Regions from separate parts of the Streptomyces sp. NPDC003284 genome, predicted to be linked through region 3. Evidence: riboswitches for the same ligand, from Rfam matches in the RefSeq annotation. Region 3 holds a riboswitch; each other region holds the start of a gene.

Region 1 (10,497 bases), on a different contig from region 3:
GTCGCTGCCGCCGTGCTGGTGCTGCTCTACGTCGCGCTGCGGGTCGGGAAGGGGACCACGGTCTCGTTCTCCACCAGCCAGTCGGCGAAGGTGGATACCAGCATCGGTGAACTGCCGTACGACGCCGCGCGCTCCCTGCTGCGCATGTTCCTCGCGCTGGCCCTGTCCACCGTCTTCACCTTCGTCTACGCCTACGCCGCCGCCAAGAGCCGCCGCCTGGAGCGCATCCTCATCCCGGCGCTCGACATCCTTCAGTCCGTCCCCGTCCTCGCCTTCCTGACGGTGGCCGTGACCGGGTTCATCGCCCTGTTCCCCGGCTCCATGCTGGGACTGGAGTGCGCGTCGATCTTCGCGATCTTCACCTCGCAGGCGTGGAACATGACCTTCAGCTTCTACCACTCCCTCACCTCCCTGCCCCGCGAACTCGACGAACTCTCACGCTCGTTCGGCTTCACCCGGTGGATGCGGTTCTGGAAGGTGGAACTGCCCTCCGGGACGATCGGCCTGGTGTGGAACGGCATGATGAGCTTCGGCGGCGGCTGGTTCTTCCTCGTCGCCTCCGAGGCCGTCACCCTGGGCAACACCGACTACGCCCTGCCCGGCGTCGGCTCCTACGCCGGTGCCGCGATCACCGACGGCGACCTCGGCAAGGTCGGCTGGGCCATCGCCACCATGGCGATCATGGTCGTCGGGGTGAACTTCCTCTTCTGGCGCCCGCTGACCGCCTGGGCCGAGCGCTTCAAGAACGAGCAGTCCGAGGCCAGCGAGGTCCAGAAGTCCTACGTCCTCGACTTCCTGCGCCGCTCCCACTGGCCCCAGCTCCTCGGGCGCGCCCTGCATCCCGCGGGCCAGGCCCTCAGCCGGGCCGGCCGCGTCTTCGGCGTCGACGACCAGCCGCTGGTGATCGACCGCACCCGGCAGCGCACCGGCGACATCGCCTTCGCCCTGGTCGCCGGCGGACTGATCCTGTGGGGTCTGATCGACCTCGGCCACTACCTCCACGACCACACCGGCCTCGGCGTCTTCGGCGAACCCCTCCTCCTGGGCCTGGCCACCCTCGCACGCGTCGTGGTCCTGGTCGCCGTCGCGACCCTGGTCTGGGTGCCGGTCGGTGTGAAGATCGGCTTCTCGCCGAAGCTGACCCGCATCGCCCAGCCCGTCGTCCAGGTCCTGGCCTCCTTCCCCGCCAACTTCCTCTTCCCGCTGGCCGTCTGGTTCTTCCTGAGGACCGGGCTGACCATCGACATCGGCGGCATGTTCCTGATGGCGCTGGGCGCCCAGTGGTACATCCTCTTCAACACCATCGCCGGTGCCATGGCCATCCCCACCGATCTGCGCGAGGCCATGGACGACCTGGGCGTCACCGGCTGGCAGCGCTGGAAGCGACTGATCATCCCGGGGATCTTCCCTGCCTATGTCACCGGCGGCATCACCGCCTCCGGCGGCGCCTGGAACGCCTCGATCGTCTCCGAGGTGGTCGGCTTCGGCGGCACCACGCTCACCGCGACCGGCCTGGGCGCCTACATCGCCCATGCCACCGAGGCCGGGAACTTCCCCGAGCTGATCGCGGGAGTGGCCGTGATGAGCCTGTACGTCGTCTCCCTCAACCGCTTCCTCTGGCGCCGCCTGTACCGGCTGGCCGAGTCCCGCTACTCCCTGTGAACTTCCCTTCTGCTGATACGCGCTTGGAGCCAGCCATGGCGATGAATGTCCTCCCCTCGACCACGACCACCCGCCCTGCCGACGGTGACCTGCTGCTGGAGACCGCCGGTCTGACCAAGTCCTACGCCGGCGCCGACGGTGAACTGCCCGTCCTGTCCGGCATCGATCTCCAGGTCCGCGCCGGCGAAGTCGTCGCCCTGCTGGGCAAGTCGGGCTCCGGCAAGTCCACGCTGCTGCGCTGCCTGGCGGGCCTGCTCCCTGCCAGTTCCGGCACGGTCACCTACAAGAACACGCCCCTGACCGGAGCCAACCCCGGTACGGCGATGGTGTTCCAGACCTTCGCGCTGCTGCCGTGGCTGACCGTGCAGCAGAACGTCGAGCTCGGCCTGGAGGCCAAGGGGGTCGGCGCGGCGGAGCGCGCGGAGGCCGCCCGGCAGGCGATCGACCTGATCGGCCTGGACGGCTTCGAGTCGGCGTACCCGAAGGAGCTGTCCGGCGGCATGCGCCAGCGCGTCGGCTTCGCCCGCGCACTGGTGGTCGAGCCGGACGTGCTGATGATGGACGAGCCGTTCTCCGCCCTGGACGTGCTGACCGCGGAGAACCTGCGCGGCGAGCTGATGGAGCTGTGGGAGTCGGGCCAGTTCCCGACCCGGGCGATCGTGCTGGTCACCCATAACATCGAGGAGGCCGTGCTGATGGCCGACCGGATCGTCGTCCTCGGCTCTCGCCCCTACGGCACGATCCGCGAGGTCTTCGAGGTCGGCCTGGACCGCCCGCGCGACCGCAACGCAGCTGCCTTCGAGGACCTCATCGACCGCGTCTACCGCACCATGACCGGCCGGCAGAAGGAGGGCCGGACGCCCGGCCGCGCGGAGTCGGTCGAGCTGGACAAGCGCACCCCGGCCAACACCCCGCTCCCGCAGGCCAGCGTGGACGGCCTCTCCGGCCTGGCGGAAATGGTCCTCAACCGCGGCGGACGCTGCGACCTCGCCGACCTCGCCGACGACCTCGGCCTGGAGATCGACGACATCCTGCCCCAGGTCGACGCCCTCGACCTGCTCGCCTTCACCACCCTCACCGGCGACGACCTGCTGCTGACCGAGACCGGCGAGCGCTTCGCGGACGCCGACGTCCAGGAATCGAAGAAGATCTTCGCCGAGGCGGTCCTCAGCCACGCGCCGCTGGTCCAGCTCATCACCCGCAGCCTGCGCCAGAACCCCGGCCGCGCCCTGCGCTCCGGCTTCTTCCGCGACATCCTGGCTCACCACTTCACCAGCGAACAGGTCACGGTCCAGCTGGAGACGGCCACCGACTGGGGCCGGTACGCGGAGCTGTACTCGTACGATGCCGAGCCCCAGGAGTACCGGCTCGGCGAGAACGACGACGCCGGCACCCGGATCCCGGGCTACTGACCCAGCGCCAGCCGGGCGCCGAGCGGCCCGCGCACGACAGCGGGCCGCTCCTGCGCGGCCGCGGCGGGCACCTCGCCCCCGTCGCCGGGTCCCGGGGCGTCCTCGCCCGCGCCCACCAGCTGGGCCTCCTCCAGCAGAGCGCGTACAGCAGCCGCTCGGTAGTAGATCCGCGTGCCCTCCCGGCGCGTGGTCACCAGCCCGGCCGTCCGAAGCTTCGCAAGGTGCTGCGAGGTCGCGGCCACATGGGCGCCCAGGATCCCGGCCAGCGCGCTCACCGACAGTTCCCGGCCGCTCAGCGCCCACAGCAACCGGTAGCGCGAGGGGTCGGCCACCGCCTTGAGCACCGCCACCGCCCGTTCCGCGGCCTCCTCGTCCCACACCCGTTCTTGCGTACCCATGCAATTATGGTACCGGCGGCCCGTATCATCCGCCCGTGCCCACCCGAAGGGCCCGAGAGGAGCCCCCCGACAGCCCACGGCGCTCCAGGAAAACGCTGCCCGTTCCGTCCTGGAGGGGAGCCGTACGCCTCTCCTGGCGACGCGACCCACCCCGAAACCGGCCCTGACCTGCGACTCTCACGAGTCGGGACGACAGGATTTGAACCTGCGACCCCTTGACCCCCAGATCGATGGGGCGGGGGGAAAATCACGACATGTGCTGCAATCAGAGGGTGCACGGCGTGTATATCTGTACGTGCTGTGCACCCATCGACATGGACGCTGGTCCCCAAGTGCGCCACCTGACCCTCGGGCTGTCCTTGTCACAGACGGGCGCCAGGCGGAAAGCGGCTCAGGGAGCGGGGTGACGTCGCTTCCGTTCGGCTCGGCGTCGCAGATCGCGGATGACCTCGTACCAACGCGAGGAGCCGTCCCAGTCGCAGTCCTCCTGCCCGCCAGGCTCCCAGTCCGCGAGCTCGTCCAGCTGCTTGCGCAGGGCTTCCGATTCGACAGGAGCGTGGTAGGTGCGCTCGTCGTCGAGTTGGCCGGCGATGTCGTGGAGTTTGTGGGCAGCGCGGTAGTAAGAGAGTTGGGTGTCGGTCAGCCGGCGGGCAGAGTAGCCGCCGCACTTGCTGCACCAGTCCCAGTCGTCACGGGCCAGCAGATCGGAGACCCTGAGGAGGTCGTCGCTCTGCGCGAGACCTCGGTCCCGTGTGTGGCGGCAGAAGGGTGAATGTCCCTTGCCTTCAAACGCGGGATCCGCGTTCGTGGCGTAGATCTGCAGCGGCCCCAAAACTCCCAGTGGTAGGCCGCTGCCGCGGCGCCAGCGGTCGGTGCCGGGTGCTCGGAACGGCGTCAGGTCCAAGGGGCCGGGCGTGAGCAAGCCCTCCCAGACCGCGACCGACAGCGCGCCGGAGCGGCCGGTGTCGAGGCTCCGCAAGTCGGGAACGCCACGTGCCATGGCGAGCAGCCGCAGATTATGCTCCTTTTCGCGCTCCCCGTGCGCCCACTGGACAGCCGCCTGAGCCCCGCCTGCAAGACCCAGGTCGGCTCCGAAGCTGTCATCCTGACCTGCGCTGTCGTGGCCGAAGTGAGGGCCCTCGTCGGCCTCCGGTGCAGGGGCGACTTCCTTGATCCACGGGCCGAGCAGGCTTTCGGGAAGATCCGACGCGCCAGCGACAATGATCCCCGGCCAGCCCTGCTCGACGCGCTTCTCGATGGCTTGGACAGGTAGGACTTCCGCTCCTCCACTCGTCGAAAAGACGATGTAGAGCTGGTCGGCGGCGTACGAGTAGTTGCGCAGCGCCCGCAAGTGAGCACGGGTAACGGGCTGGCGATCGAAGACGGCGGTGTCGTCGAAGACCCCGGGCTGCACGGAGCCGGGATGCGCCTCGGAGACGCCTTCCGCCGGCGCGGCTTCGGCCCTGCGCTCGCAGGAGAGGACGCTCGAGGATGCGAGCAGTCTGTCGGCGACGAGGGTGGGGACCTTGAGCGTCAAGGTACGGCGGCTCCAGTCGGCGGTCACGGTCCAGGTCACCACCACGCCGAGGGTCCACCGATCCAGGCCGTTCAGGACATCACGTGTATCCCCGCGCGAAGGCTCCTTCGCGTCCTCCGGCAAGCGTGCCGTGACCCACACCGTCGGTGTCGGATCCGTCGCCGCGGCCGCGGCGCGGGCCTCGTCCTCCCATGACTGGATGAGGCGGCCGGCTCTTTCCAGAGCTTCCGCGTGCCCCTTCTTGTTGGACCTGATGCCCTCCACCAGGTCATAGCGCGTGAACGCCCGGGAGGCCGGTCCATCCCAGCCGCCTTCGGCCGCGTGCTGCCACCTGCGCCACAGTCGGCTCAGGCCGGTGGAAACCCGGCTGCTGTTGCCGAGCACCGCGAAAGCAGGATCGTCGGCGGGGAGCGAGGGCGTTCCCCGTTCCGCTGCCGCAGCGGCTACGACAAGACCGGCCGGCTCCACGAAGAGGGCCGCCTGCGCCCGGAGACTCTCGAGGTAGCCCTCCTTCGCCAACAGCTTCGGCCTCGCCCAGTCCGTCAGCCAAGGGAAGTGGGCGATGACGGACTGCGCTCGGTGAAGGCTCCCCGCGGCATGAAGCCAGCGGGACAAGACCCGCTCCTGCAGTTCCTCGGCCTCCCTACGCGCTTCCCACCGCTCGCTGTCGTCCTCGTTCTCAGCATCCCGTTCCGAGCGCAGGAGCTCGGCTGCGGCCTGCACCTCGTCCTGGGTCCAGTACACGTCCTCGTCCGGCTCTGCATAGGCCTGTAGCTGGTGAAGCAGTCCCGCCCCGCCGAGCGCTTCCACGAAGATGCCCAGCCCGGATGTCGGCCGGACCCTCGGGCCCCAGTCCGCGCACCCCGAGCAGAACCTGTCCACCACGTCCGCGCTCAACGCGACCTCGGCCGCCGTCACGTTGGCCGTGCGAAGCTGGCCGCATTCCCTCCGGACATGCAGTCTGGCATTCTTGCCCTTCGCCGAGTAGATGGTGATCTTGGTGCCCTCGAACGGCCCGAGCGGTACATCTGATGTCAGCACGTGGTCGCGCACGAACTCCCCCTTCTCATGCCTCACGAGCTTAGAGCCGAGCAGTGACACACGCCCCCGGACGAGGAGTCTCCAACCTCCGGTGTGCACAACTGCACTTGCCGTCGGCGGTGTGCACCGACTGACAGCGAGGCCGTAGCCCTGCCCGGTCTCGGTCAGCGCGCGGTCGATCTCGGCGATGATCTCCCAGCCGTGCCCGCTGACGAAGGTCGTCCCAGGCACACATTGGCAAGGCGCGGCCCCGCGCCGTTGCGCCCCGTCACCGAAGTCACCTCCCCCACGCACAGTGTGAGATCGACCTCTCGGACCGCCGACACGGCCTCGTGGGCGATGCCGTGACGAGCGGACATCCTCCGGCACGGGCCAGATCTCGTCACCGGACGGCAAGGCCGACAGCGGCTCCGGCGCCCGGAAGTCCAGCGTCGACGGCACGGCCTCCGCCGATGCCTCCCGCGGTCAGGTCAGTAGTCAGCGACACGATCGTTCTGCGCCGGGGCGGCTGACACATGCCCGACCCGGCTTTCTCGTTTACCTGATCATTACGTACGATCAACAGGTCAAAGCCGCGGCAGGAGCCAGGAAGCCGGTGCGAGTCCGGCGCGGTCCCGCCACTGTGACCGCGCACACCTTCCCGAAAGGGCGTGCGCGGGAGTCAGGTCACTGATCTGCTGCGGGCCCGATCCGAGGAGCGCGGACTCCGCAGGAGGCTTTCCATGCACGACGGTCACAGCCGTCCCCTTTGCTCTTTCTCTCCGTCGTCCATGGGCGCACCGGTGTACACGACCTCGCGCGGACACCGACCGGCACGTCTTGTCGCAGCCGTCACCGCTGCGTCGGCGCTCCTGCTGACCGCCGGCTGCGGCTCGTCCGGCACCACCTCCGGCTCCCCGAAGACAGGTGCCTCGGCGGCGAAGGACTTCCCCGTCACCATCGACAACTGCGGTGTGAAGACGACCTACACCAAGCCTCCGTCCCGTGCCCTGACCATTCACCAGCACCCGGCCGAGCTGATGCTCTCGCTGGGGCTGAAGGACCGGATGGTCGGCACGTCGTACCCCGACTCGGCGGTCCTGCCCGGCCTGCGCAAGGACTTCACGTCGCTCCCGCAGCTGTCGAAGGAGGCACCGTCGTTCGAGAAGGTCCTCGACACCGCTCCCGACTTCGTCTACGGCGGCTACGCCAGCGCGTTCGCGGAAAAGGAGGGCCGCTCGCGCAAGGCGTTCGCCGACGCGGGCATCAACACCTACCTCAACCGGGAGAACTGCGCCGGCAAGAAGGGGGTGACCATGGAGGACACCTACGCCGAGATACGCACGGTCGGCGAGATCTTCGGCGTCTCCGACCGCGCCTCCGCCCTCGTCTCCAGGCTCCGCAGGCGGGTCGACGAGGCGAGCGAGGCCGTGCGGGACGCGCATGACGTCTCCGTGTTCGTCTACGACAGCGGCGACAAGTCCGCTTTCACCGCGGGCGGCAAAGGCCTGGGCAACGAGCTGATCAAGCTGGCCGGCGGCAAGAACGTCTTCTCCGACCTGGACGACGTGTTCGGCGACGTCTCATGGGAGCAGGTCGTCGACCGCAAGCCCGACGTCATCGCCATCTACGACTACGCGGGCACCAGTGTCGCCCAGAAGAAGAAGTTCCTGCTGTCCCAGCCCGCCCTCGCCGACGTACCGGCGATCAGGAACAAGCGCTTCGTCGTGCTCCCCCTGACCGACACCCTCGTCGGCGTCCGCTCGGCGGACGCGGTGGGCGGCCTGGCGCGCGGACTGCACCCAGAGAGCTTCAAGTGACACCGCCCGCCGCGGACGCCGACAACAGTGCCGCGGTGAGGCAGGGCCGGCGAACGTCCAGCCGGATGTCGTTCACCGTCGTCCTGACCGTACTCGCCGTGCTCCTGGTCGCCTCGCTGACCGCCGGGCTCTGCCTCGGCTCGGTGCACGTGCCGCCCGGCCAGGTGTGGGGCATCGTCACGCACGCCCTCGGCGCCGACTGGAGCGAGCCCACCTGGACCCGGGCGCGGGAGACGATCGTCCTCGACGTACGCGGACCACGCGTCCTGCTCGGCGCGGTCACCGGCGCGGGCCTTGCCGTCGTGGGTACGGCGCTGCAGGCCCTGGTACGCAACCCGCTGGCCGAGCCGTACCTTCTCGGGGTGTCCTCCGGGGCCTCGCTCGGCGCGGTCGCGGTCATCGTGTTCGGGGTGAGCGTCTTCGGAACGGTGTCCCTGTCTGCGGCCGCGTTCACCGGGGCGCTGGGCGCGCTGGTGCTCGTGTACGCCGCCGCGCGCACCGGCGGTCGCATCACCGCACTGCGCCTGATCCTGGCCGGGGTCGCGGTCGCGTCGGTGCTCAGCGCGCTACTGAACCTGCTGCTCCTGACGACGGACGACGGCCACGAGGCGCGCACCGTCCTCGCCTGGACCCTGGGTGGTCTGGGAGGGGTGTCCTGGCGGGCGCTGTGGCTGCCGGGTCTTGCGCTGCTGCTCGGCATCGCCGTTCTCATGGTGCAGGCCCCGAACCTGAACCTGCTGCTCGCCGGGGAGGAGGCCGCAGCCACCCTGGGTCTGGACGTGGCACGGTTCCGGGCCCGGATGTTCGTCCTCGTCTCGCTGGTCACCGGTGTGCTGGTCGCGGCGGCCGGGCCGATCGGCTTCGTCGGCCTGATGCTGCCGCACATCGTACGGCTGTTCGTCGGCGGCGATCACCGGCGTGTGCTGCCGGCCGCCGCTCTGGGCGGTGCGGCGTTCCTCGTTCTCGCGGACATCGCCGCGCGGACCGTCGCGGCACCGCAGGAGATCCCGGTCGGCGTCCTCACCGCTCTGTGCGGAGGGCCGTTCTTCCTGTGGCTGATGCGGCACGACGCCCGCAAGAGCGCGGGAGGCGCGGCATGAGCGAGCTCCACGTCGAGGGCCTCACACTCACCGCGGGCGCCAGGCAGTTGGTCCACGACGTCACCTTGACGGCCCGCGAGGGCGAGACGATCGGCCTTGTCGGTCCGAACGGCAGCGGCAAGTCCAGCCTTCTGCGCGCCGTCTACCGCGTGCTGCGGCCGGAGACCGGAACGGTCCTCGTCGACGGCGCCGACGCCTGGTCGCTGTCCCCGCGCCGACTCGCGCGAACCCTGGCCGCGGTGGTGCAGGAACCCCCGTCAGGCATCGATCTGACGGTGCGCGAGGTCGTCGCGATGGGTCGCACCCCGCACAAGCGCCTGCTGTCCGGTGACACGGCCGAGGACGTCGCACTGATCGACGCGGCGCTCTCCTCGGTCGACGCCGTCGCCCTGTCGGACCGCCCCTTCGAGAGGCTCTCCGGCGGTGAGCGGCAACGGGTGCTGATCGCCCGGGCTCTGGCCCAGCAGCCGTCGCTGCTCGTCCTGGACGAGCCGACCAATCACCTCGACGTCCGGCACCAGTTGGAGATCCTGACCGCGCTGCGCCGACTGCCCGCGACGGTCCTGGTCGCCCTGCACGACCTCAATCTGGCCGCGTACTACTGCGATCGTCTGTACGTCCTGCGCGACGGCGGTGTCGTCGCGTCCGGACCGCCGCAGGAGGTGCTCACTCCACGCCTGCTCGCCGAGGTCTACGAGGTGACCGCCGAGGTCGCCGTCCATCCCCGCACGGGCCGTCCGCACGTGACGTTCCTGCCGGCGGACGTGCCGGTGCCCGACGTGGACCGATGACACGCGTCCCGCTGCGGAAGCGAGGTGCGCCGGACCGCCTGATGACCTGCCCGGTCATCGGTCCAGGCAGCAGTCCCCGCACTTCGATCCTTTCGGGGCCCGGTAATACAGGCAGCAGCTGCGGCGGCGGAACGTCAGCTCGGGGCTGGTGATCAGCCCGGTCCCGCGCAGCCGCCCCGTCGCCAGGAGTTCCCGTGTCAGCTCGGTGAGCGGTGCCCGCAGGCCGGGCCGGGACCTCAGCAGTTGCCCGGCCGACCCGACGAGCGCCGACGCCGAGTTGCCCGCGAGCAGCCGCGGCGCCATCTTGACGGGCAAGCCGCTCTCGACGTGCTCCAGGATGCCGTCGGCCTGCGCGCGGACGGCATCGGCGAGCGACGACGCCGACTGTGCCGCGCGGCTGCCCCGAGGCTCGGCCAGCCGCAGCGCCGAACCGTCACCGGCCCATTCCACGGCGGTCATCGTCGGCACGATCCGGTGCACGAGCGCGCAGGCGAGGACCGGAGACCACAGGCGCGCCGCGAGCCCCAGATGGGCGATGGAGACTCCGACGCGGGCCTCGGCGGTGGCGTAGCGTTCGTTGACGGCCCTGGCCCGAGCGGCGAACCCTTCGCGCGTGAGCCGCCCTGCGCCGGGCGCGGCGGCCGGGGCCGTGTCGAGGGCAAAGAATCCGCCCAACCGCGCGACGTCGCGCAGCGCTTCGACGACCTCGTCCGCCGGCACCGCGTCCGGCGTGCCCGAAGCTGTGGTCATGAGGTCG
Region 2 (10,497 bases), on a different contig from region 3:
GTCGCGCGCCTGTTCGCGTGGACCACCCGGGCCGGGGACGGGCGATGGACTAGACCAGCGGGGGTCACGGCGGTATACAGAGGAGATCACGGAGCGTGCGGGTGCCACCCGTCACAAGAAGCCGTGCCACGATGTGAGCCGTGGCCGACGGGAGTCGGTCGCTTCGGCACTGGAGCCGGGAAGGCAGAGCATGAGCACCGACGTCAGCAGTGCGGAGAACGAGGGTGGGGCGACCGTCCGTACCGCGCGCGTGCCCAAGTACTACCGCCTGAAGAAGCACCTGCTCGACATGACCCAGACGCAGGCGCCCGGCACGCCCGTGCCGCCGGAGCGGACCCTGGCCGCCGAGTTCGACACCTCCCGCACGACCGTGCGCCAGGCGCTCCAGGAACTCGTCGTCGAGGGCCGGCTCGAACGCATCCAGGGCAAAGGCACCTTCGTCGCCAAGCCGAAGGTCTCCCAGGCGCTGCAACTGACCTCCTACACCGAGGACATGCGTGCCCAAGGACTGGAACCGACTTCTCAGCTGCTGGACATCGGGTACATCACCGCCGACGACCGGCTCGCCGCCCTGCTCGACATCACCGCGGGCGGCCGGGTGCTGCGCATCGAGCGGCTGCGCATGGCCAACGGCGAGCCCATGGCCATCGAGACCACGCACCTTTCGGCCAAGCGCTTCCCCGCGCTGCGCCGCAGCCTGGTCAAGTACACCTCGCTCTACACCGCCCTCGCCGAGGTCTACGACGTCCATCTCGCCGAGGCCGAGGAGACCATCGAGACCTCGCTGGCCACCCCCCGCGAGGCCGGGCTGCTCGGCACCGATGTCGGCCTGCCCATGCTGCTGCTCTCCCGGCATTCCCAGGACCGCACCGGCCAGCCCGTGGAATGGGTGCGCTCGGTCTACCGCGGCGACCGCTACAAGTTCGTGGCGCGCCTGAAGAGGCCGATGGACTGATCCCGCCCCGCCCCGCCGTGCCCCTGCGCCCGGTCCCCGGACGATGTCCGTGGAACCGGTATCCGGACAAGGGGTTCCGTTCGCTTGTCACCGTGACCTAGATTGCCTGCGCATCGCACCGGTGACCAGCACAGGAACGGAGCCGCACATGTCAGATGGGCCAGGAGTGGGCAAAGGGGTGGTGACACCCCTGCGGGTGGTCATCGGCCTCTGCCTCGTCGCGCCGTTCGTGGCGATGCTGTGGGTCGGTTCGTACGCGAAGACCGACCCCACGTTCATCGGCATCCCGTTCTTCTACTGGTACCAGATGCTGTGGGTGATCATCTCCACGGTCCTCACGGTGATCGCCCACCGGCTCTGGCAGCACGACCAGCGCGGGCGCCGCACCGGTGACTCCGCGTCCGCGAAGGGCGGTGCGGCCCGGTGAAGGACGGCGTCAACGGCGTCGCGCTCGGCGTCTTCATCTTCTTCTTCCTGCTCGTCACCGTCATGGGCTTCCTGGCCGCGCGCTGGCGCCGGGCGGACAACGAGCACAGCCTGGACGAGTGGGGCCTGGGCGGCCGCTCCTTCGGCACCTGGATCACCTGGTTCCTGCTCGGCGGCGACCTGTACACCGCCTACACGTTCGTGGCGGTGCCCGCGGCGATCTACGCGACCGGCGCCGCCGGGTTCTTCGCGGTGCCGTACACGATCCTGGTCTACCCGCTGATCTTCACCTTCCTGCCCCGGCTCTGGTCGGTCTCGCACAAGCACGGGTACGTGACGACATCCGACTTCGTGCGCGGCCGGTTCGGCTCCAAGGGCCTGTCGCTGGCGGTGGCGCTCACCGGCATCCTCGCCACCATGCCGTACATCGCGCTCCAGCTCGTCGGCATCCAGGCGGTGCTGGACGTGATGGGCGTGGGCGGCGGCGAGAACACCAACTGGTTCGTGAAGGACCTGCCGCTGCTGATCGCCTTCGGCGTGCTGGCGGCGTACACGTACTCCTCGGGGCTGCGCGCGCCCGCGCTGATCGCGTTCGTGAAGGACGCGCTCATCTACATCGTCATCGCGGTCGCGATCATCTACATCCCGATCAAGCTGGGCGGGTTCGACGACATCTTCGCGGCGGCCTCCGAGAAGTACAGCAAGGCGGGGGCGGGCGGACTGGCACCGGCCTCGGGCGGCCAGTGGACGTACGCCACCCTGGCGCTGGGCTCCGCGCTGGCGCTGTTCATGTATCCGCACTCGATCACCGCCACGCTGTCCTCGCGCAGCCGCGAGGTGATCCGCCGCAACACCACGATCCTGCCGCTGTACTCGCTGATGCTGGGTCTGCTGGCGCTGCTCGGCTTCATGGCGATCGCGGCGGGTGTGAAGGTGCAGAACGGCCAGCTGGCCATCCCGCAGCTGTTCGAGGACATGTTCCCGGACTGGTTCACGGGCATCGCCTTCGCGGCCATCGGCATCGGCGCGCTGGTACCGGCGGCCATCATGTCGATCGCGGCCGCGAACCTGTTCACCCGCAACATCTACAAGGACTTCATCAAGCCGGACGCGACGCCCAAGGAGGAGACCCGGGTCTCCAAGCTGGTCTCGCTGCTGGTGAAGGTGGGCGCGCTGGTCTTCGTGCTGACCATGGACAAGACCGTGGCCATCAACTTCCAGCTGCTCGGCGGCATCTGGATCCTCCAGACCTTCCCGGCCCTGGTCGGCGGCCTGTTCACCCGCTGGTTCCACCGCTGGGCGCTGCTGGCCGGCTGGGCGGTCGGCATGGTCTACGGCACGGTCGCGGCCTACGGGGTCGCCTCGCCGACGCAGAAGCACTTCGGCGGCTCGGCCAAGGAGATCCCGGGCATCGGCGAGATCGGCTACATCGGCATGACGGCGTTCGTGCTGAACGTGGCCGTCGCCGTGGTCCTGACCTTCGTCCTCAGGGCTCTGAAGGCCCCCGACGGCGTCGACGAGACCCGTCCGGAGGACTACACGGCCGACGCCGGGGACGCCGGTGTCTCCGCCGAGCTGCCGCCCGCCACGGCGGGCAGCGCCCACTGAGCGGACGCCCCCTTCGAGGAGGCCGACGCCTTCGACCGGGCCGACGGGCCGCCGGGAGAATCCGGCGGCCCGTCGCCGTGTCCGTGCGGCACACTCGGGGTCATGGACCTCGTGATCAGGCCGGCGCTGCCCGGCGAGTACGCCGCCCTGGGCGAGATCACCGCCGAGGCGTACCTCCGGGACGGCCTGCTGGACTTCGGAGCCGACGACCCGTATCTGGACGTGCTGCGGGACGTCGCCGGGCGGTCGGCGGCCTGCGAGGTGCTGGTGGCCGTGGCGCGGGACGAGGTGCTCGGCGGGATCGCCTTCGTGCCGTCCGGCGGGCCCATGGCGGATATCGCGGGCCCCGGCGAGGCCGAGCTGCGCATGCTCGCGGTCGACCGCGCGGCGCGCGGCCGGGGCGCGGGCGAGGCCCTGGTGCGGGCCTGCGCGGACCGGGCGCGGGCCACCGCGGGCTGTGTGCGCCTGGTGCTGTCCACCCAGCGCACCATGCACACCGCGCACCGCCTCTACGAGCGCCTGGGCTTCGTCCGCACCCCGCGGCGCGACTGGAACCCCCTGCCCCACCTGGACGACATCCGGCTGCTCACCTACGCGTTGACCCTCTGACACCCTCCGCAGTCGACGCGACACAACATATGGGGGTGGCTTCCACACCCGGCACAAGATGTATGCTCATCCTCGCTGTCGTCGCAGGGGAATCCGGTGCGAATCCGGAACTGTCCCGCAACGGTGTACTCGTACGCACATGCCCTTATGGCCGCATACGAGCGTCAGTCCGAGGACCTGCCGACAGTGCGCCCGGCCGTCCGGTCCGGGTGTCTGACGTCCGGGCCTCGCGGAATGGGCCGGTGGACGCGGCGCCGTGCGCGCTCGTGCTGCCGCTCCCTGCCCTCGCCGAGGCTCCGTGCCGAGCGAGGGAGAGCCACACGTGACCATCGCGCCCGCCGATCCGGTCTCAGCCGAGGGCCGCCTGGAGAACGACGGTCCCGGTGCCGCGCTGCTGCGGACCCTGACCGAGCTGACCGCCGACCTCCCCGACGCCGACCCCGGCCGGGTCGCCGCCGCCGCGCTGCGCGGCCGTTCGGCCCGCGCGGACGAGGCGGAGCTGCGGGAGCTGGCCACCGAGGCCGCCGCCGGGCTCATCTCCGAGGACCCCGCCTACTCCCGGCTCGCCGCCCGCCTGCTGACGCTCTCCATCCGGGCCGAGGCCGCCTCCCAGGGCGTCACCTCCTTCACCGAGTCCGTCGCCGTGGGCCACCGGGAGGGACTGATCGCCGACCGGACCGCCGCGTTCACCCGGCTGCACGCGGCCCGCCTGGACGCGCTGGCCGACCCGTCCGCCGACGACCGCTTCGGCTACTTCGGCCTGCGCACCGTGCACAGCCGCTACCTGCTGCGGCACCCGATCACCCGCAAGGTGATCGAGACGCCCCAGCACTTCATGCTGCGGGTGGCCGCCGGTCTCGCCGAGGACGACAGCACCCGGGCCGTCGACGAGGTCGCCGCGCTCTACGGGCTGATGAGCCGCCTGGACTACCTCCCCTCCTCCCCCACGCTCTTCAACTCCGGCACCCGCCACCCGCAGATGTCCTCCTGCTATCTGCTCGACTCCCCCAAGGACGAGCTGGACAGCATCTACGACCGCTACCACCAGGTCGCCCGGCTCTCCAAGCACGCGGGCGGCATCGGTCTGGCCTACTCCCGCATCCGCTCGCGCGGTTCGCTGATCCGCGGCACCAACGGGCACTCCAACGGCATCGTGCCGTTCCTGAAGACCCTCGACGCCTCGGTGGCCGCGGTGAACCAGGGCGGGCGGCGCAAGGGCGCGGCGGCCGTCTACCTGGAGACCTGGCACTCCGACATCGAGGAGTTCCTGGAGCTGCGCGACAACACCGGTGAGGACGCGCGCCGCACCCACAACCTCAACCTGGCGCACTGGGTGCCGGACGAGTTCATGCGCCGGGTCAACGCCGACGCGCAGTGGTCGCTGTTCTCCCCGGCGGACGTGCCGGAGCTGGTGGACCTGTGGGGCGACGAGTTCGACGCGGCCTACCGCAGGGCCGAGGAGGCCGGGCTCGCGCAGAAGACGATGCCCGCCCGCGAGCTGTACGGCCGGATGATGCGCACCCTGGCGCAGACCGGCAACGGCTGGATGACCTTCAAGGACGCCGCCAACCGCACCGCCAACCAGACGGCGGAGCCCGGCCACGTCATCCACTCCTCGAACCTGTGCACGGAGATCCTGGAGGTCACCGACGACGGGGAGACGGCGGTCTGCAACCTCGGCTCGGTCAACCTCGGCGCCTTCGCCGACCCCGAGACGGGTGACCTGGACTGGGAGCGGCTGGACGAGACGGTCCGCACCGCCGTCACCTTCCTGGACCGGGTCGTCGACATCAACTTCTACCCGACCGAGCAGGCGGGCCGCTCCAACTCCCGCTGGCGGCCGGTCGGCCTGGGCGCGATGGGCCTCCAGGACGTCTTCTTCAAACTGCGGCTGCCCTTCGAGTCCCCCGAGGCGAAGGCCCTGTCGACCCGCATCGCCGAGCGGATCATGCTGGCCGCCTACGAGGCGTCCACCGACCTCGCCGAGCGCAACGGGCCCCTGCCCGCCTGGGAGAAGACCCGCGCCGCCCGGGGCGTGCTGCACCCCGACCACTACGACGTGGAGCTGACCTGGCCCGAGCGCTGGGCGGCCCTGCGCGAGCGGATCGCCGCCGTCGGCATGCGCAACTCGCTGCTGCTGGCCATCGCGCCGACCGCCACCATCGCCTCCATCGCGGGCGTCTACGAGTGCATCGAGCCGCAGGTCTCCAACCTGTTCAAGCGCGAGACGCTCTCGGGCGAGTTCCTCCAGGTCAACTCCTACCTGGTGCGCGACCTCAAGACGCTCGGCGTCTGGGACGCCCGCACCCGCGAGGCGCTGCGCGAGTCCAACGGCTCGGTGCAGGACTTCGCGTGGATCCCCGAGGACGTACGGCGGCTGTACCGCACGGCGTGGGAGATCGGGCAGCGCTCTCTGATCGACATGGCCGCGGCCCGCACCCCGTTCCTCGACCAGGCGCAGTCGCTGAACCTGTTCCTGGAGACGCCGACCATCGGCAAGCTCTCCTCGATGTACGCCTACGCCTGGAAGCAGGGGCTGAAGACCACCTACTACCTGCGCTCCCGTCCGGCGACCCGGATCGCCCGCGCCGCCCAGGCGCAGACCCGCGCCGCCGTCCCCGCCCAGCAGGTGGCCGACCCCGACGCGGTCGCCTGCTCCCTTGAGAACCCCGAGTCCTGCGAGGCCTGCCAGTGATGACCAGCACCAACCGTGACAAGAACCTGCTCGACCCGGGCTTCGAACTGACCCTGCGTCCCATGCGGTACCCGGACTTCTACGACCGCTACCGGGACGCCATCAAGAACACCTGGCACGTGGAGGAGGTCGACCTCCACTCGGACGTCGCCGACCTCGCCAAGCTCACCGCGAGCGAGCAGCACCTCATCGGCCGCCTGGTGGCGTTCTTCGCCACCGGTGACTCGATCGTCGCCAACAACCTGGTGCTCACGCTCTACAAGCACATCAACTCCCCGGAGGCGCGCCTGTACCTGTCGCGCCAGCTGTTCGAGGAGGCCGTGCACGTCCAGTTCTATCTGACGCTGCTGGACACCTACCTGCCCGACCCGGAGGACCGGGCGGCGGCCTTCGCGGCGGTGGAGAACATCCCCTCCATCCGCGAGAAGGCGGAGTTCTGCTTCAAGTGGATGGACTCGGTCGAGAAGCTGGACCGGCTGGAGAGCAGGTCGGACCGCCGGCGCTTCCTGCTCAACCTGATCTGCTTCGCCGCCTGCATCGAGGGCCTGTTCTTCTACGGCGCCTTCGCCTACGTCTACTGGTTCCGCAGCCGCGGTCTGCTGCACGGTCTCGCCACGGGCACCAACTGGGTGTTCCGGGACGAGACGATGCACATGTCGTTCGCGTTCGACGTGGTGGACACCGTGCGCAAGGAGGAGCCGGACCTCTTCGACGACCAGCTGGAGCAGCAGGTCACCGACATGCTGCGGGAGGCCGTCGAGGCCGAGTTGCAGTTCGCGCGCGACCTGTGCGGTGACGGCCTCCCGGGGATGAACACCGAGTCGATGCGGCAGTACCTGGAGTGCGTGGCCGACCAGCGGCTGACCCGCCTGGGCTTCGCTCCGGTCTACGGTTCCGAGAACCCCTTCTCCTTCATGGAGCTCCAGGGTGTTCAGGAGCTGACCAACTTCTTCGAGCGGCGTCCGTCCGCGTACCAGGTCGCGGTGGAGGGCACCGTCGACCTGGACGAGGACTTCTGAGCCTCCGGCTCATGTGTCGCGGACTCCTGGTCCCGGTGGGCCTGCTGTGCCTCCCTGATGCTGCGGTCGATGCGCCGGTCGCGCAGGATGCCGAGCACCGAGGGCAGCACCATCAGGGCCAGGAGTCCGAAGGTGAAGAGCATTCCGATCAGGGCTTCTGTCTGGTCTGCGTTCATGCACACCACTGTCGCGCCGGACACTCCTGACCGTGAGTGGCAGGACTGCCGTAGACCTTCAAATTCCTGCCATCGGTGCGGCACACTGGTGGCATGTTGCAGAACGTGGCCGCCGTCCTGCTGGACGGCGTGCACCCCTTCGAGCTGGGTGTGGTCTGCGAGGTCTTCGGCATCGACCGCAGCGACGACGGGCTGCCCCGGTACGACTTCGCGGTGGTCTCCGCCGAGGGGCCCTCGCTGGGCACCCATGTCGGCGGCCTGGGCATCACCACGCCGTACGGGCTGGACCGGCTCGACGAGGCCGATCTGATCGCCGTGCCCGCCGGGAACGACTTCGCCACCCGGGTCTACCCGCCCGAGCTGCTGGCCGCCCTCCGACGGGCCGTCGACCGGGGCGCGCGGGTGCTCAGCGTGTGCTCCGGCGTGTTCGTGCTGGGCGCCGCCGGACTGCTGGAGGGGCGGCGCTGCGCGGTGCACTGGCACCACGCGGCCGAGCTGGTCCGGCAGTATCCGCACGCCACCGTCGAGGCGGACGTGCTCTACGTCGACGCGGACCCGGTGATCACCTCGGCCGGCACGGCGGCCGGTATCGACGCCTGTCTGCACATCGTGCGCAAGGAGCAGGGCCCCGAGGTCGCCAACAAGATCGCCCGGCGGATGGTGGTGCCGCCGCACCGGGACGGCGGCCAGGCGCAGTACATCGAGCGGCCGCTGCCCAGATCGCGCTGCGACACCGTGGGCGAGGTGCTGGTCTGGATGGAGCGGCACCTCGACGAGGAGGTCACCGTCGAGCAGCTCGCCGCCCGCGCCCACATGTCGCCGCGCACCTTCGCCCGCCGGTTCCAGCAGGAGACGGGCACCACTCCGTACCGCTGGATCCTGCGCCAGCGGGTGCTGCTGGCGCAGCGCCTGCTGGAGGGCACGGACGAGACGATGGACGCGATCGCCGACCGCACCGGGTTCGGCACGGCGGCGGCCCTGCGCCACCAGTTCGTCCGCGCGCTGGGCACCACGCCGAAGGCCTACCGGCGCGCGTTCAGGGGCCCGCAGGCCGCCTGAACGCGCGCTCGCCGGTCGGTGGCGGGGGTCAGCGGGGCAGCGCCCGCAGCAGCAGGCGGCGCGGGCGCAGGGTGATCCCGATGCGCGGCCTGGGGTCGGAGCCGGGCGCCTGCTCGAAGCGGTAGGCGGTGGCGATCGCGGCGGTGAGCAGGGTGAGTTCGGCCATCGAGAAGTGGTCGCTCGGGCACTTGCGGTTGCCCACGCTGAACGGGCTCATCGCGTACTTGGGGACCTCCTTGGAGCGCTCCGGGAGCCAGCGGTCCGGGTCGAAGTCCTCGTGCCGCCCGTAGGAGCGGTGGTCGCGCTGGATGGCGTAGGGGCTGTAGATGACGTCCGCGCCGGCCGGAATGCGGTAGCCGCCCAGTTCGGTGTCGGCGACCGTGCGGCGGGTCAGAATCCAGACGGCCGGATAGAGGCGCAGTGTCTCCGTGACGACATTCGCCGTGTACCGCAGTTCTCGGACGTCCTCGAATGCGACGGGGCGGTCACCCACCACGGTTTTCACCTCGTCGCGGATCTTGTCGCCGAGATCCGGGCGCTCGGTGAGAACGAGAAGCAGCGACATGATCATGGAGCCGACGGTTTCGCTGCCCGGGGTGAGTATCGCGATCACCTGATCATGGATCTCCTGCTCCCCAATAGGCTCGCCATTCTCGTCCTTCGCCTCCAGCAAAGCCGTCAGCAAATCGTCCGGTTTTTGACCGCTTGCCCTCCGGTCCGCGACGATCTCGTCGACCAGGAGATGCAAATCGGCCAATGCGCGGTTGAATTCGCGGTTGGACCTGACCGGCACCTTGTAGAGGGGGCCCAGCGGCACCACCATGCGCTGGTACATGCCGCTGAACAGGGTGGCCAGGGCCGCGCAGATGCGCTCGGCGCGGGCGTCCATGTAGCTGCCGCGCATCAGGCACCGGGCGGCGACGCGCACGGCGACCCGGAAGGACTCCGCGGTCACGTCGAGCACCTGCCCCGAGCGCCACCGCTCGACGAGGGCGTGCGCCTCCTCGGTCATGATCGGCCCGTACTCGGGGAGCACGTCGAGCCGGAAGGCGGGCTGGATGGTGCGGCGCTGGCGCCGGTGCAGCGGCCCGTTGGCGGTGGCCACGCCCTCCTTGCCGAGCAGGCTCTCCAGCGACTCCCACAGCGGCCCGGCGATGATGTAGTCGGGGCTGAGGGCCAGCGCGCCGGTGAGGTCGGGCGCGGTGACGGCGTACACCGTCTTGGGGCCGAGCCTGAGCCGGACCACCTCGCCGTGGTCGCGCAGCCCGCCCAGGAAGGCCAGCGGGTCGCGGGCCAGCCGCAGCCCGTGGCCGAGGAGCGGCACGGCGCCGCCGGCCAGCGGCGGCCGGCCCGGCGGCCGTCCTGCCCGCGGGCCCGGAGCCGCCTGCGTACCCGTCTGCGACCCGTCCTCGGGCTTCACCGACTCGACGGTCATTTCTCACCTGCCGCTTCATTGTTGACGTACGGGGGCGTGGACCGGTCGTCCCAGCTGTCGACCATGTAACGGCCGGACTCGTGGTGGAACCAGTAGACGGAACTGAACCAGTTGCGCATATTTCCGAGGCAGGCCCTGACGGCGGAAGCCCATTCCTTTCCCCGCACCGTGCCGTCCGCGAGGCCGTCGGCGAACCGTAATCCCTCCTGCTCCGCGACGAGGAATTCATCAATGCATTCCTCCACCCGGCGGCGGATTTCCGCTATGGCTTCCTCAAGACTCAGTCCCTCGTGTTTGACAAGACTTATCCCGAGGTTGTGCACCTCGTCACCCGCGATCTCCTTGGGCAGTGAACACAGATCGTTGTACCAGGCGGCGAATTCCTGGCTCAGCAGGGCCGGACGCCGGTATGCGGGATGTCTGCGGACGGAATCGGGGAGTTCGGTCCCCGCGCTCGGTTCCAGCAGATCCGTCCAGATCCAGTGGGCGAAGGTGAGGCGGCGCAGCGCGAGGTA
Region 3 (10,497 bases):
GGCGGCGACACGGCGAAGCAGGCCGTGCGCAAGGCGCTCGCCTGGCTCGCCTCCCGGCAGCTCCCCGACGGCGGCTTCCCCGGCGCCTCCGGTGACTCCGTCAACTCCACCGGGCTCGCCGTCCAGGGGCTGTCCCTGGACAAGGACACCTACGCCCCGCAGATCACCCGGGCCCTCGCCTTCCTCGCCGCGCAGCAGAACGCGGACGGCGGCTTCAACGTCGCCAAGGAGGGCCAGCGCGGCTCCGACGTACGGGCCTCCGCCCAGGCCGTGGGCGGCGCGACCGGCATCTCCTTCGGCACCCTGAAGGCCGACCTGACCGGCACCTCGCCGCAGCCCGGCCCGACATCGGACCAGGGCGGCGGCACCCCCGACATCATCACCGCCGGAGAAACGGGAGGCACCGGAGACACCGGCGGCGCCTCCGCTGCGGGCGGCGGCGGTGGCGGCGCGCTGGCCTCCACCGGTGTGCAGGCCACGGCCCTCGCCGCGGTCGCCGCCCTGCTGGTCCTCGCGGGCTGGCGCACCGCGGTCGCCGCCCGCCGCCGCGCGGACGCGCACACCGGGAGCGAGCGATGACACGGCCCCGCCTCGCCGCCCTCGCCCGGACCGCGGCGGCGCTCGCCCTGGCCGCCGCCGCGCTCGGCGCGACATCCTCCCCGGCCGCCGCCGACCCGCAGCCGATGGGCCGGTGCACCACCACCTCGGGCGTGGTGCTCGCCGTCGACTTCAGCCACTGGGGCGGGCCCGTCTACCGGGCCTGCGGCACCACCCCGACCACCGGCTACCAACTGCTCAACCAGGGTGGCTGGCGCACCACCGGCACCGGGCACGACGGACCGGCGTTCATCTGCCGCATCGGCTACAGCGGTTACCAGGGCGGCAGGCAGTACCCCACCGCGAAGGACGACGACTGCGTCCTGACCCCGCCCGCCTCCGCGTACTGGTCCTACTGGCACGCCGACCCGGGCCGCGACGACTGGGAGTACAGCCAGCTCGGCGCCATGCTCTACCGGCCCAAACCCGGCAGCGTCGACCTGTGGATCTTCGGCGGCACCGACATCGGCGGCACCGAGGGCCGCCCGAAGATCCGCCCCGACCAGCTGCGCGCCCACAACACCCGGCCCCAGGGCGACAGCGGCAAACCCGCCTCCACCGCCAAGGCGCCCGCGCTGCCGCCCGGCGTCGACACCGGACCCGCGCCCGAACAGCCGCCCGCCGCACCGCCGAAGGCGGCCCCGCCGCCCGCGCGGACCCCGACGGCACCCGCCGAGGAGACCACCGCGAGCCCGAGCCCGACGCCGACCGCCCCACCCAGCCCGACCGCCCCACCGAGCCCGGCACCGACCGCGTCCGCCACGGCCGCAGCGGGCACCGGCACCGGTACCGGCACCCGGGTCGTCGACGCCGCCCCCGCCGCCGACGCCGAACACGACGCCGGATCGATCGTGCCCGTCGTCACCGGTGTCTCGCTCGTCGTGCTCATCGGCGGCGCGGCCGTGTACGTCGCGCGCCGCCGCCGCGCCGACGGCGCGTGAGCGCGGTGGCCCCCACGACCGTCGAGGCGTCCGCCGCACCCGCCGGTCCCGCCCCGGACCGGGGCGGGCGGCGCCTGCCGCGCACCCTGCACCCGATGGCCTGGTGGATCTGGGCGCTCGCCCTGGCCACCGCCGTCAGCCGCACCGACAACCCGCTGCTGCTCCTGCTCGTCCTCGCCGTCCTCGGCTACGTCGTCACCGCGCGCCGCACCGAGGCGCCCTGGGCACGCGGCTTCAAGTACTACCTGTACCTCGCGGTGTCCGTCGTGGCCGTACGGGTCGTGTTCCGGGCGGTGTTCGCCACCGGCATCACCCCGCACGACCACTTCCTGTTCTCGCTGCCGCACCTCCCCACCCCCGACTGGTACGCGGGCATCCGCATCGGCGGCCCGGTCTCTCTGGAGGCGCTGCTGTCGTCGGCCACCGACGGACTGCGGCTGGCCTGCATGCTGTGCTGCATCGGCGCCGCCAACACCCTCGCCAACCCCAAACGCGCCCTGCGCGCCCTGCCCGGCGCCCTGTACGAACTCGGCGTGGCCGTCACCGTCGCGATCAGCGTGGCACCCCAACTGGTGCAGAGCGTGCAGCGCGTCGCCCGCGCCCGCAAGCTGCGGGCGGGCCGCACCAAGGGCATGAAGGCGCTGCGCGGCATCGTGGTCCCCGTCCTGGAGGACGCCCTCGAACGCTCGCTGCGCCTGGCCGCCGCCATGGACTCCCGGGGCTACGGCCGGGCGGGCACCGCCACCCGCGCCTCGCGCCGCCTGACCGGCGCGCTGATGCTGCTCGGCATGTGCGGCCTGTGCACGGGCGCCTACGGGCTCCTGGACGCCACCGCGCCCGCCTTCCTCGGGCTGCCCGCGATGGCGTGCGGCGCCGCGCTGTGCGTGGCGGGCCTCAGCCTCGGCGGCCGGCGGATCACCCGCACCACCTACCGCCCCGACCCCTGGCTGCTGCCCGAGTGGGCCGTCGCCGGCAGCGGGGTGCTCTCCGCGATCCTGCTGTTCAGCGACCTCGGCTACGACCCGGCCCAGCTCAACCCGACCTTCTATCCGCTGACCTGGCCCGGACTCCCGGTGGTGCCCGCCGCCGCGGTCCTGCTCGCCGGCACGGCCGGATTCCTCGCCCCCGAGCCCGCAGCCCCCGTCCGGAGAACCGACACACCGTGATCACCTTCGACCAGGTCACCGTCCAGTACGACGACGCGCCCGCCCCCGCCCTGCGCGACCTCGACCTCACCGTCGAGGAGGGCGAACTCTGCCTCGTCGTCGGTCACACCGGCGTCGGCAAGTCCACGCTGCTGGGCGCCGTCAACGGCCTCGTGCCGCACTTCACCGGCGGCACCCTGTACGGACGGGTCACCGTCGACGGCCGCGACACCGCCGCGCACCCGCCGCGGGAACTGGCCGACGTCGTCGGTGTGGTGGGCCAGGACCCCGCCGACGGCTTCGTCACCGACACCGTCGAGGAGGAACTCGCCTACGCCATGGAGCAGTTGGCGATCCCCCCGGCCACCATGCGCAAACGCGTCGAGGAGACCCTCGATCTGCTCGGCCTCGCCGACCTGCGCCACCGCGCCCTGCACGAACTCTCCGGCGGCCAGCAGCAGCGCGTCGCCATCGGCTCCGTGCTCACCGCCCACCCCCGCGTCCTGGTCCTGGACGAACCGACCTCCGCGCTCGACCCCACGGCCGCCGAGGAGGTGCTGGCCGCCGTCACCCGGCTGGTGCACGACCTCGGCGTCACCGTGCTCATGGCCGAGCACCGCCTCGAACGCGTCGTGCAGTACGCCGACCGCGTCATCCACCTGCCCGGCGACGGCACCGCCCGCGCCGGGGCGCCCGCCGACGTCCTGCGGACCTCGGCCGTCGCGCCGCCCGTCGTCGAACTGGGCCGCGCGGTGGGCTGGTCCCCGCTGCCGCTGTCCGTCCGCGACGCCCGCCGGGCCGCCGCGCCGTTGCGGGCCCGGCTCGCCGACCGCACCCCGGGCCCGGTGCGGCCGCCCGCCGCCGGTGAGCGGCCGCGCCTGCTGACCGCGCGCGGGGTCACGGTCGCCTACCGGGGGGTGCCCGCCGTCCGGGCGGTCGACCTCGACCTGCGGTCCGGCGAGGTGACCGCGCTCATGGGCCGCAACGGCTCCGGGAAGTCCTCCCTGCTGTGGGCGTTGCAGGGCTCCGGGCCGCGCCGCGCGGGCACCGTCGCCGTGACCCGCGCCAACGGCACCGCCGACCCGCACACCGTGCCCGCCGCCGAGGCCCGCCGCCTGGTCGGCCTGGTCCCGCAGACCCCCGCCGACCTGCTCTACCTGGAGAGCGTGCGCCAGGAACTCGACCAGGCGGACGCCGAGTCGGGCACCCGCGGCGAGGCCCGCCGCATCCTCGACCGGCTCGCCCCCGGCATCGACGACGCCACCCACCCGCGCGACCTCTCCGAGGGGCAGAAACTGGCCCTGGTCCTCGCCATCCAGCTCTCCGCCGCGCCCCGGAACCTCCTGCTCGACGAGCCGACCCGCGGCCTCGACTACCGGGCGAAGAGCGAACTCATCGCCGTCGTGGACGCGTTGGCGGCCGAAGGGCGGGCGGTCGTCATCTCCACCCATGACGTGGAGTTCGCTGCCCGCGCCGCCGACCGGGTCGTCGTCATGGCGGAGGGAGACATCGTCGCGGACGGTCCCACGGCCGAAGTCATCGTCTCCTCGCCCGTGTTCGCCCCGCAGACCGCCAAAGTCCTCGCACCTCTCGCCTACCTGACGGTCGGCCAGGTCGAACAGGCCCTGGCCGAGGAGGCGGCGGGATGAAGTCCGCGATCCGGCTGACCCCACGGGTCGGTGCCGTGGTGACGCTGGCCGCGCTGCTCGGCCTTGTCGCCTTCTTCTGGCCGTTCGTCGTCGCGCCCGGCCGCTTCGGCTCCAACTACGCGCCCGTGCTCATCTTCGGCGTGCTGCTGGTGCTCATCCTGTGCGTGGTCCTCTCGGAGATCGCCGAGGGCGGCATCGACTCCAAGGCGCTCGCCATGCTGGGCGTGCTCTCCGCCGTGAACGCGGCCCTGCGTCCGCTGGGCGCGGGCACCGCCGGGATCGAGACGGTCTTCTTCGTCCTGGTCCTGGCCGGGCGGGTCTACGGCCCCGGGTTCGGCTTCGTCCTCGGCTGCACCTCGCTGTTCACCTCCGCGCTGATCACCGGCGGGGTCGGGCCGTGGATGCCGTACCAGATGTTCGGCTGCGCCTTCGTCGGCATGCTCGCCGGATTCCTGCCCCGGGCCACCGGCCGCCGCGAGGTGCTGCTGCTCGCCGTCTACGGCTCCCTGTCCGGGTATCTCTTCGGGTTCCTGCTCAACCTGTCCTTCTGGCCCTTCTCCCTGGACCCCAACAGCTCCATCGCCTATCTGCCCGGCCTGCCCTTCACCGAGCAGTGGCACCGCTACCTCGCCTTCGACCTGGCCACCTCGCTGGGCTGGGACACCGGCCGGGCGGTCACCAACTTCGTGTGCGTCCTGCTGGCGGGACCCGCCGTGCTGACCACCTTCCGGCGGGCCGCCCGCCGGGCCAGGTTCCGCGCCCCGGTCCGCTTCGCCGGGCCCCGGCACGCCGACGCGCCCGCCCCGGCCGGTGAGCCGGAGCGGGCGCGCGTACGGTCGAGGACCGGGGAGATCACCGACGGGACCAGGGAGACCGAGGAGACCGCTGGGCCCGGTGGACCCGGGGCGCCCGGTGGGGACCGGGACGGCCCGCAGCTCCCCGCCGCCGGTTAACCCAGTTCGGCGCGCACCCGGCGGGCCGCGGCGACCAGGTTCTCCAGGGAGGCGCGGGTCTCTGGCCAGGCGCGCGTCTTCAGACCGCAGTCCGGGTTGACCCACAGTCGCTCCGCGGGAATGGCCCCGAGGCCGGCGCGCAGCAGCCCGGCCGCCTCCTCCACACTCGGCACCCGCGGCGAGTGGATGTCGTAGACACCGGGACCGGCCTCGCGCGGATAGCCGTGCGCGGCGAGTTCCCGGGCCACCTGCATGTGCGAGCGGGCCGCTTCGAGGCTGATGACATCCGCGTCGAGGTCGTCGATGGCGGCGACGATGTCCCCGAACTCGGCGTAGCACATGTGGGTGTGGACCTGGGTGTCGGGACGGACCCCGGACGTGGTGAGCCGGAACGCCTCCGTTGCCCACGCCAGATAGGCGGGCCGGTCGGCGGCGCGCAGCGGCAGCGTCTCGCGCAGCGCGGGCTCGTCGACCTGGATGACCGAAGTGCCCGCCGCCTCCAGGTCGTTCACCTCGTCGCGCAGGGCGAGGGCGACCTGCCGCGCGGTGTCGCCCAGCGGCTGGTCGTCGCGCACGAAGGACCAGGCGAGCATGGTCACCGGTCCGGTGAGCATGCCCTTGACCGGCCGGTCGGAGAGCGACTGCGCGTACGTCGTCCAGCGCACCGTCATCGGCTCGGGGCGGGAGATGTCACCGGCCAGGATCGGCGGGCGGACATAGCGGGTGCCGTACGACTGGACCCAGCCGTGCTGGGTGGCGAGGTAGCCGGTGAGCTGCTCGGCGAAGTACTGCACCATGTCGTTGCGTTCGGCCTCGCCGTGCACCAGGACGTCCAGGCCGGTCTTCTCCTGGAAGGAGATCACCTCCTGGATCTCGGCCCTGATGCGCTCCTCGTACTCGGCCGTGCCGGTCCGGCCGGCCCGCAGGTCGGCGCGGGCGGTGCGCAGTTGGGGGGTCTGCGGGAAGGAGCCGACGGTGGTGGTGGGCAGCAGCGGCAGTCCGAGCCGGGCGCGCTGGGCGGTGACCCGCTCGGCGTACGGCTGCCCGCGGCGGGCGTCCGTCTCGGTGACGGCGGCGGCGCGGGCGCGCACGGCCGGGTCGTGGGTGAGCGGGGACTGCTCGCGGGAGGCCAGGTCGGCGCGGTTGGCGGCGAGTTCGGCGGCGATGGTGTCGGTGCCCCGGGCGAGGCCCTTGGCGAGGGTGACGACCTCGGCCGTCTTCTGCCGCGCGAAGGCCAGCCAGCGCAGGATCTGCGGGTCGATGTCCCGCTCCGGCGCGGTGTCCAGGGGCACATGGAGCAGGGAGCAGGACGCGGAGACGTCGACGCGGTCGGCCAGGCCCAGCAGGGTGCCGAGCACGGACAGCGAGTGCGCGAGGTCGTTGACCCAGATGTTGCGGCCGTCCACGACACCGGCGACCAGCCGCTTGCCGGGCAGTCCGCCGGCCGCGGCGAGCGCGTCCAGGTTGGCCGCCGCGGGCCCGGTGAAGTCCAGCGCGAGTCCGTCGACGGGGGCCTTGGCCAGTACCGGCAGGGCCTCGCCGAGGCGGTCGAAGTAGGACGCGACCAGCAGCCGGGGCCGGTCGGTGAGGGCGCCGAGGTCGCGGTAGGCGCGCCCGGCGGCGTTCAGCTCGGCCGGGGTCCGGTCCTGCACCAGCGCGGGCTCGTCGAGCTGCACCCACTCGGCGCCCGCCGCGCGCAGGTCGGCCAGCACCTCGGCGTACACCGGCAGCAGCCGGTCCAGCAGCGTGATCGGGTCGAAGTCGGCGGCCACGCCCGGCGCGGGCTTGGCCAGCAGCAGGTAGGTGACGGGGCCGACGAGGACCGGACGGGCCGTCAGACCGAGCGCGAGGGCCTCCTTCAGCTCGGCGACCTGCTTGGCGGAGTCCGCCGTGAACACCGTGTCCGGGCCCAACTCCGGCACCAGATAGTGGTAGTTGGTGTCGAACCACTTGGTCATCTCCAGCGGAGCGACGTCCTGGGTGCCGCGCGCCATCGCGAAGTAGCCGTCCAGCGCGTCGGCGGCCACGGCGTCCCGGTGCCGGGCCGGGATCGCGCCCACCATGACGGTGGTGTCCAGCACGTGGTCGTAGTACGAGAAGTCGCCGGTCGGGACCTCGCCGACACCGGCCTCGGCCAGCGACTGCCAGGTGGCGCGGCGCAGTTCGGCGGCGGTGGCCCGGAGGGCGTCGGCGTCGACACGGCCCTTCCAGTAGCCCTCGACGGCCTTCTTCAGTTCCCGGTCCGGTCCCTGGCGGGGGTGGCCGTACACGGTGGCCCGTGCTGCCGCGGCTGCGGACGTGGTGGTCACGGAGATCTCCTTCGCGAGATGAATCCCTGAGATCCCGGGGACGGGACGAGAGCGCGAAGGGTCACGGCACCGGACGGCGACGGCGTGCGGCCGTCCGTCCGATGTGTGCGCCGACCCGCCCTCGAGGTCACCGGGATGTCCGCGCGCGAGTGGTTCACGCGCGGGCAGTTGGCAGGTCTTCGGACTCGCGGGCCCGTCCTCGCCGTACCGATCCGACCAGATCCGTACGAGGGGGACACCTACTGGCCGTCGCTTCCCAGGCCCCGTCCGGGGCCCAGTGCGTATGACGGCGGTCGTTCCCGCTCACCGCTGCGGGGCAGTCCCGGATTCTCACCGGGTTCCCTCTTGCGACGCATCCCGCCTGGCGGACGGGGCGAACCAGCTGCACGGCACACCCTACGGGTCGGTTCCCGGCGACGGGGGATCACGTCCACCATGCGGATGTCGCGCTGAGACGCGTGGACCACCCCGGCGGGCCGCGCCTCTCATGGCTTTGGGCTACAGTGTTTAAGTGATTGCCTAAAAACCTTAGGGAAAACTCGACGACTCTCAGGCAGCAGGCAACAAGCAGTACCTCAGGCAGTCAGGCAGTCAGGCAGTACAGGAACCGGAGCGGCCCCCATGAACCCCCCGTACGACCGGATCACCACCCCCGTCACCGCGGACCTCCTGCGCGGCTTCCTCGATCTGGAGGAGACCGCGCACGGACTGCTGCCGCACCGGCTGCCCGCCCGCGCCCGCCGCCAGATCCCCGACGCGCAGCTCGCCATGGCCGAGTCCCAGCCCTCGGGCGTACGGCTGGTCTTCCGCACCCGCGCCACGGACATCGCACTGGACACGCTCCCCACCAAGCGCCGCTACGCCGGTGCCCCGGCCCCCGCGGACGGCGTGTACGACCTGCTGGCCGACGGCCGGCTCGTCGCGCAGGCGACGGTGCCCGGCGGCAACGTCCGTGTCATCACCGACATGGTCACCCAGGCGGCCGAACTGCGGGAGGGGCCCGCGGGCACCGCCCGCTTCACCGGCCTGCCCGAGGGCGACAAGGACATCGAGATCTGGCTCCCGCACACGGAGACCACCGAGCTGATCGCCCTGCGCACCGACGCCCCCGTGGAACCGGTGGCGGACCGCGGGCGCCGGGTGTGGCTGCACCACGGCAGCTCCATCAGCCACGGCTCGAACGCCACCCATCCGACCGGCACCTGGACCGCCCTGGCCGCCGCCGGGGGCGAGGTGGACCTGGTCAACCTGGGCTTCGGCGGCGGCGCGCTGCTCGACCCGTTCACCGCCCGCGCGATGCGCGACACCCCGGCCGACCTGATCAGCGTCAAGATCGGCATCAACATCGTCAACGGCGACGTGATGCGGCTGCGCGCCTTCGGTCCCGCGGTGCACGGCTTCCTCGACACGGTCCGCGAGGGCCATCCGGCCGCACCGCTGCTGGTCGTCTCGCCCCTGCTGTGCCCGGTCCAGGAGGACACGCCCGGCCCCCTGATGCCCGACTTCTCCGACGGCACCCTGCGGTTCCGGGCCACCGGCGACCCGGCCGAACGCGCCGCCGGACGCCTCACGCTCACCGTGATCCGCGCCGAGCTGGCCCGGATCGTCGCCGAGCGGCAGGCCGACGACCCGCACCTGTACCACCTCGACGGCCGTGAGCTGTACGGCGAGCGGGACCACGCCGAGTTCCCGCTGCCCGACGAGATCCACCCCGGCCCGGCGGCCCACCACCGCATCGCCCACCACTTCACCCGGCTCGCCTTCGGCGCGGGCGGCCCGTTCGCGGCCGCGGCCGGGTGACCGGGTGACCGGGCACCGGCGTCCGTCCGCGCGGTTCCGGGCTCGCGGTGGTCAGTCGGTGCCCGCACCCGTCCCCGTACCCGCACCCGTCCCTGTTCGCGGCGGGAGCTGGACGGTCATGACCAGATGGCAGGTCCCGGTGCCGGACCCGCGGTAGGTGTGCGGGACATCGCCGCGGAAGGCGGCCGTCTGCCCGGCGGCGACGGGGTGTTCGGTGCCGTCGACGACGAGGACCATCCGGCCGCGGGTCACACTGACGGTCTCCATGACCCCGGCCTGGTGCGGATGGCTCGGGTACTCCTCGCCGGGTTCGAGCCGCCAGCGCCAGACCTCGACCGGCGCGGCTCCCGGGGTGGTGAGCATCAGCCGCGCCTCGCCGCCGTGCTCGCCGGACCACAGCGGAGCGACGTCCTCGGCGGCCACGACGCGCACCCGCTCCTCGCCCGGCCCCTCCACCAGCGCGGAGACCGGGACACCGAGGGTGTCGGCCAGCCGGACCAGGGTGGCGAAGTTCGGATTGCCCTGAGCCTTCTCCAGGCCGACCAGGGCTCCCTTGCTGACCTGGGCGCGGCGGCCGAGTTCGTCCAGGGACAGCCCGGCGCGGGTGCGGGCCGTGCGCACGTTGTGCGCGAGCGTCCGCAGGGCCGCCTCTGTCTCGGCCATCCGATCACCTCTCTGCGACTGTCTCCGCAACCGGTCTCCGCAACCGGTCTCTGCGCCTGTCTCCGCGACCGGCCACTGTCGGTCGGTACATCGGACCGTACGGTCATTCGGTTGACATATCCCGGTCGGTCCGTTGTACGGTCTGGTCGTTCCACTGATGGTAAGGGATGGACCGTGATCGCTCTGCTGCTGGCCCTGGGCAGTTCCCTCGCCTACGGCTGTGCCGACTTCCTCGGCGGCCTCGGCGCCCGCAAGGCCCATGTGCTGCGCACCGTGCTGGTCGCGGCCCCGGCCTCGCTCGCGGTCGAGCTGCTGCTGTGGCCGGTGCTCGGCGCCTCGTTCAGCCCGGCCGCCCTGGGCTGGGGCGCCGCCTCCGGTGTCGCCTCGGCCCTGGCGTTCGCCCTGCTCTACCGGACCCTGGCGATCGGTCCGATGAACGT

The links. Region 3 has a riboswitch for cobalamin ahead of metE (5-methyltetrahydropteroyltriglutamate--homocysteine S-methyltransferase). Riboswitches for the same ligand answer to the same signal wherever they lie in the genome.
Region 1: linked by a shared signal. The riboswitch ahead of ACWDYF_RS02570 (ABC transporter substrate-binding protein) and the one ahead of metE (5-methyltetrahydropteroyltriglutamate--homocysteine S-methyltransferase) in region 3 are both predicted to bind cobalamin.
Region 2: linked by a shared signal. The riboswitch ahead of ACWDYF_RS23490 (ribonucleoside-diphosphate reductase subunit alpha) and the one ahead of metE (5-methyltetrahydropteroyltriglutamate--homocysteine S-methyltransferase) in region 3 are both predicted to bind cobalamin.

Annotation. Positions count from the first base shown of each region.
Region 1 is NZ_JBSFSI010000001.1:557,414-567,910, reverse strand. It holds gene ACWDYF_RS02590 (ABC transporter permease) at 1-1,662, shown strand, start outside; gene ACWDYF_RS02585 (ABC transporter ATP-binding protein) at 1,698-3,074, shown strand; gene ACWDYF_RS02580 (ArsR/SmtB family transcription factor) at 3,068-3,472, opposite strand; gene ACWDYF_RS02575 (hypothetical protein) at 3,864-6,062, opposite strand; cobalamin riboswitch at 6,597-6,742, shown strand; gene ACWDYF_RS02570 (ABC transporter substrate-binding protein) at 6,773-7,849, shown strand; gene ACWDYF_RS02565 (FecCD family ABC transporter permease) at 7,846-8,949, shown strand; gene ACWDYF_RS02560 (ABC transporter ATP-binding protein) at 8,946-9,740, shown strand; gene ACWDYF_RS02555 ((2Fe-2S)-binding protein) at 9,795-10,490, opposite strand.
Region 2 is NZ_JBSFSI010000011.1:192,405-202,901, forward strand. It holds gene ACWDYF_RS23470 (GntR family transcriptional regulator) at 191-955, shown strand; gene ACWDYF_RS23475 (DUF3311 domain-containing protein) at 1,104-1,382, shown strand; gene mctP (monocarboxylate uptake permease MctP) at 1,379-2,989, shown strand; gene ACWDYF_RS23485 (GNAT family N-acetyltransferase) at 3,092-3,598, shown strand; cobalamin riboswitch at 3,661-3,797, shown strand; gene ACWDYF_RS23490 (ribonucleoside-diphosphate reductase subunit alpha) at 3,921-6,293, shown strand; gene ACWDYF_RS23495 (ribonucleotide-diphosphate reductase subunit beta) at 6,293-7,312, shown strand; gene ACWDYF_RS23500 (hypothetical protein) at 7,225-7,488, opposite strand; gene ACWDYF_RS23505 (GlxA family transcriptional regulator) at 7,582-8,547, shown strand; gene ACWDYF_RS23510 (bifunctional albaflavenone monooxygenase/terpene synthase) at 8,576-9,982, opposite strand; gene cyc1 (epi-isozizaene synthase) at 9,979-10,497, opposite strand, start outside.
Region 3 is NZ_JBSFSI010000004.1:420,169-430,665, reverse strand. It holds gene ACWDYF_RS11870 (prenyltransferase/squalene oxidase repeat-containing protein) at 1-579, shown strand, start outside; gene ACWDYF_RS11865 (hypothetical protein) at 576-1,538, shown strand; gene ACWDYF_RS11860 (energy-coupling factor transporter transmembrane component T) at 1,535-2,704, shown strand; gene ACWDYF_RS11855 (ABC transporter ATP-binding protein) at 2,701-4,332, shown strand; gene ACWDYF_RS11850 (ECF transporter S component) at 4,329-5,285, shown strand; gene metE (5-methyltetrahydropteroyltriglutamate--homocysteine S-methyltransferase) at 5,282-7,594, opposite strand; cobalamin riboswitch at 7,748-7,992, opposite strand; gene ACWDYF_RS11840 (SGNH/GDSL hydrolase family protein) at 8,216-9,394, shown strand; gene ACWDYF_RS11835 (helix-turn-helix domain-containing protein) at 9,446-10,057, opposite strand; gene ACWDYF_RS11830 (EamA family transporter) at 10,232-10,497, shown strand, end outside.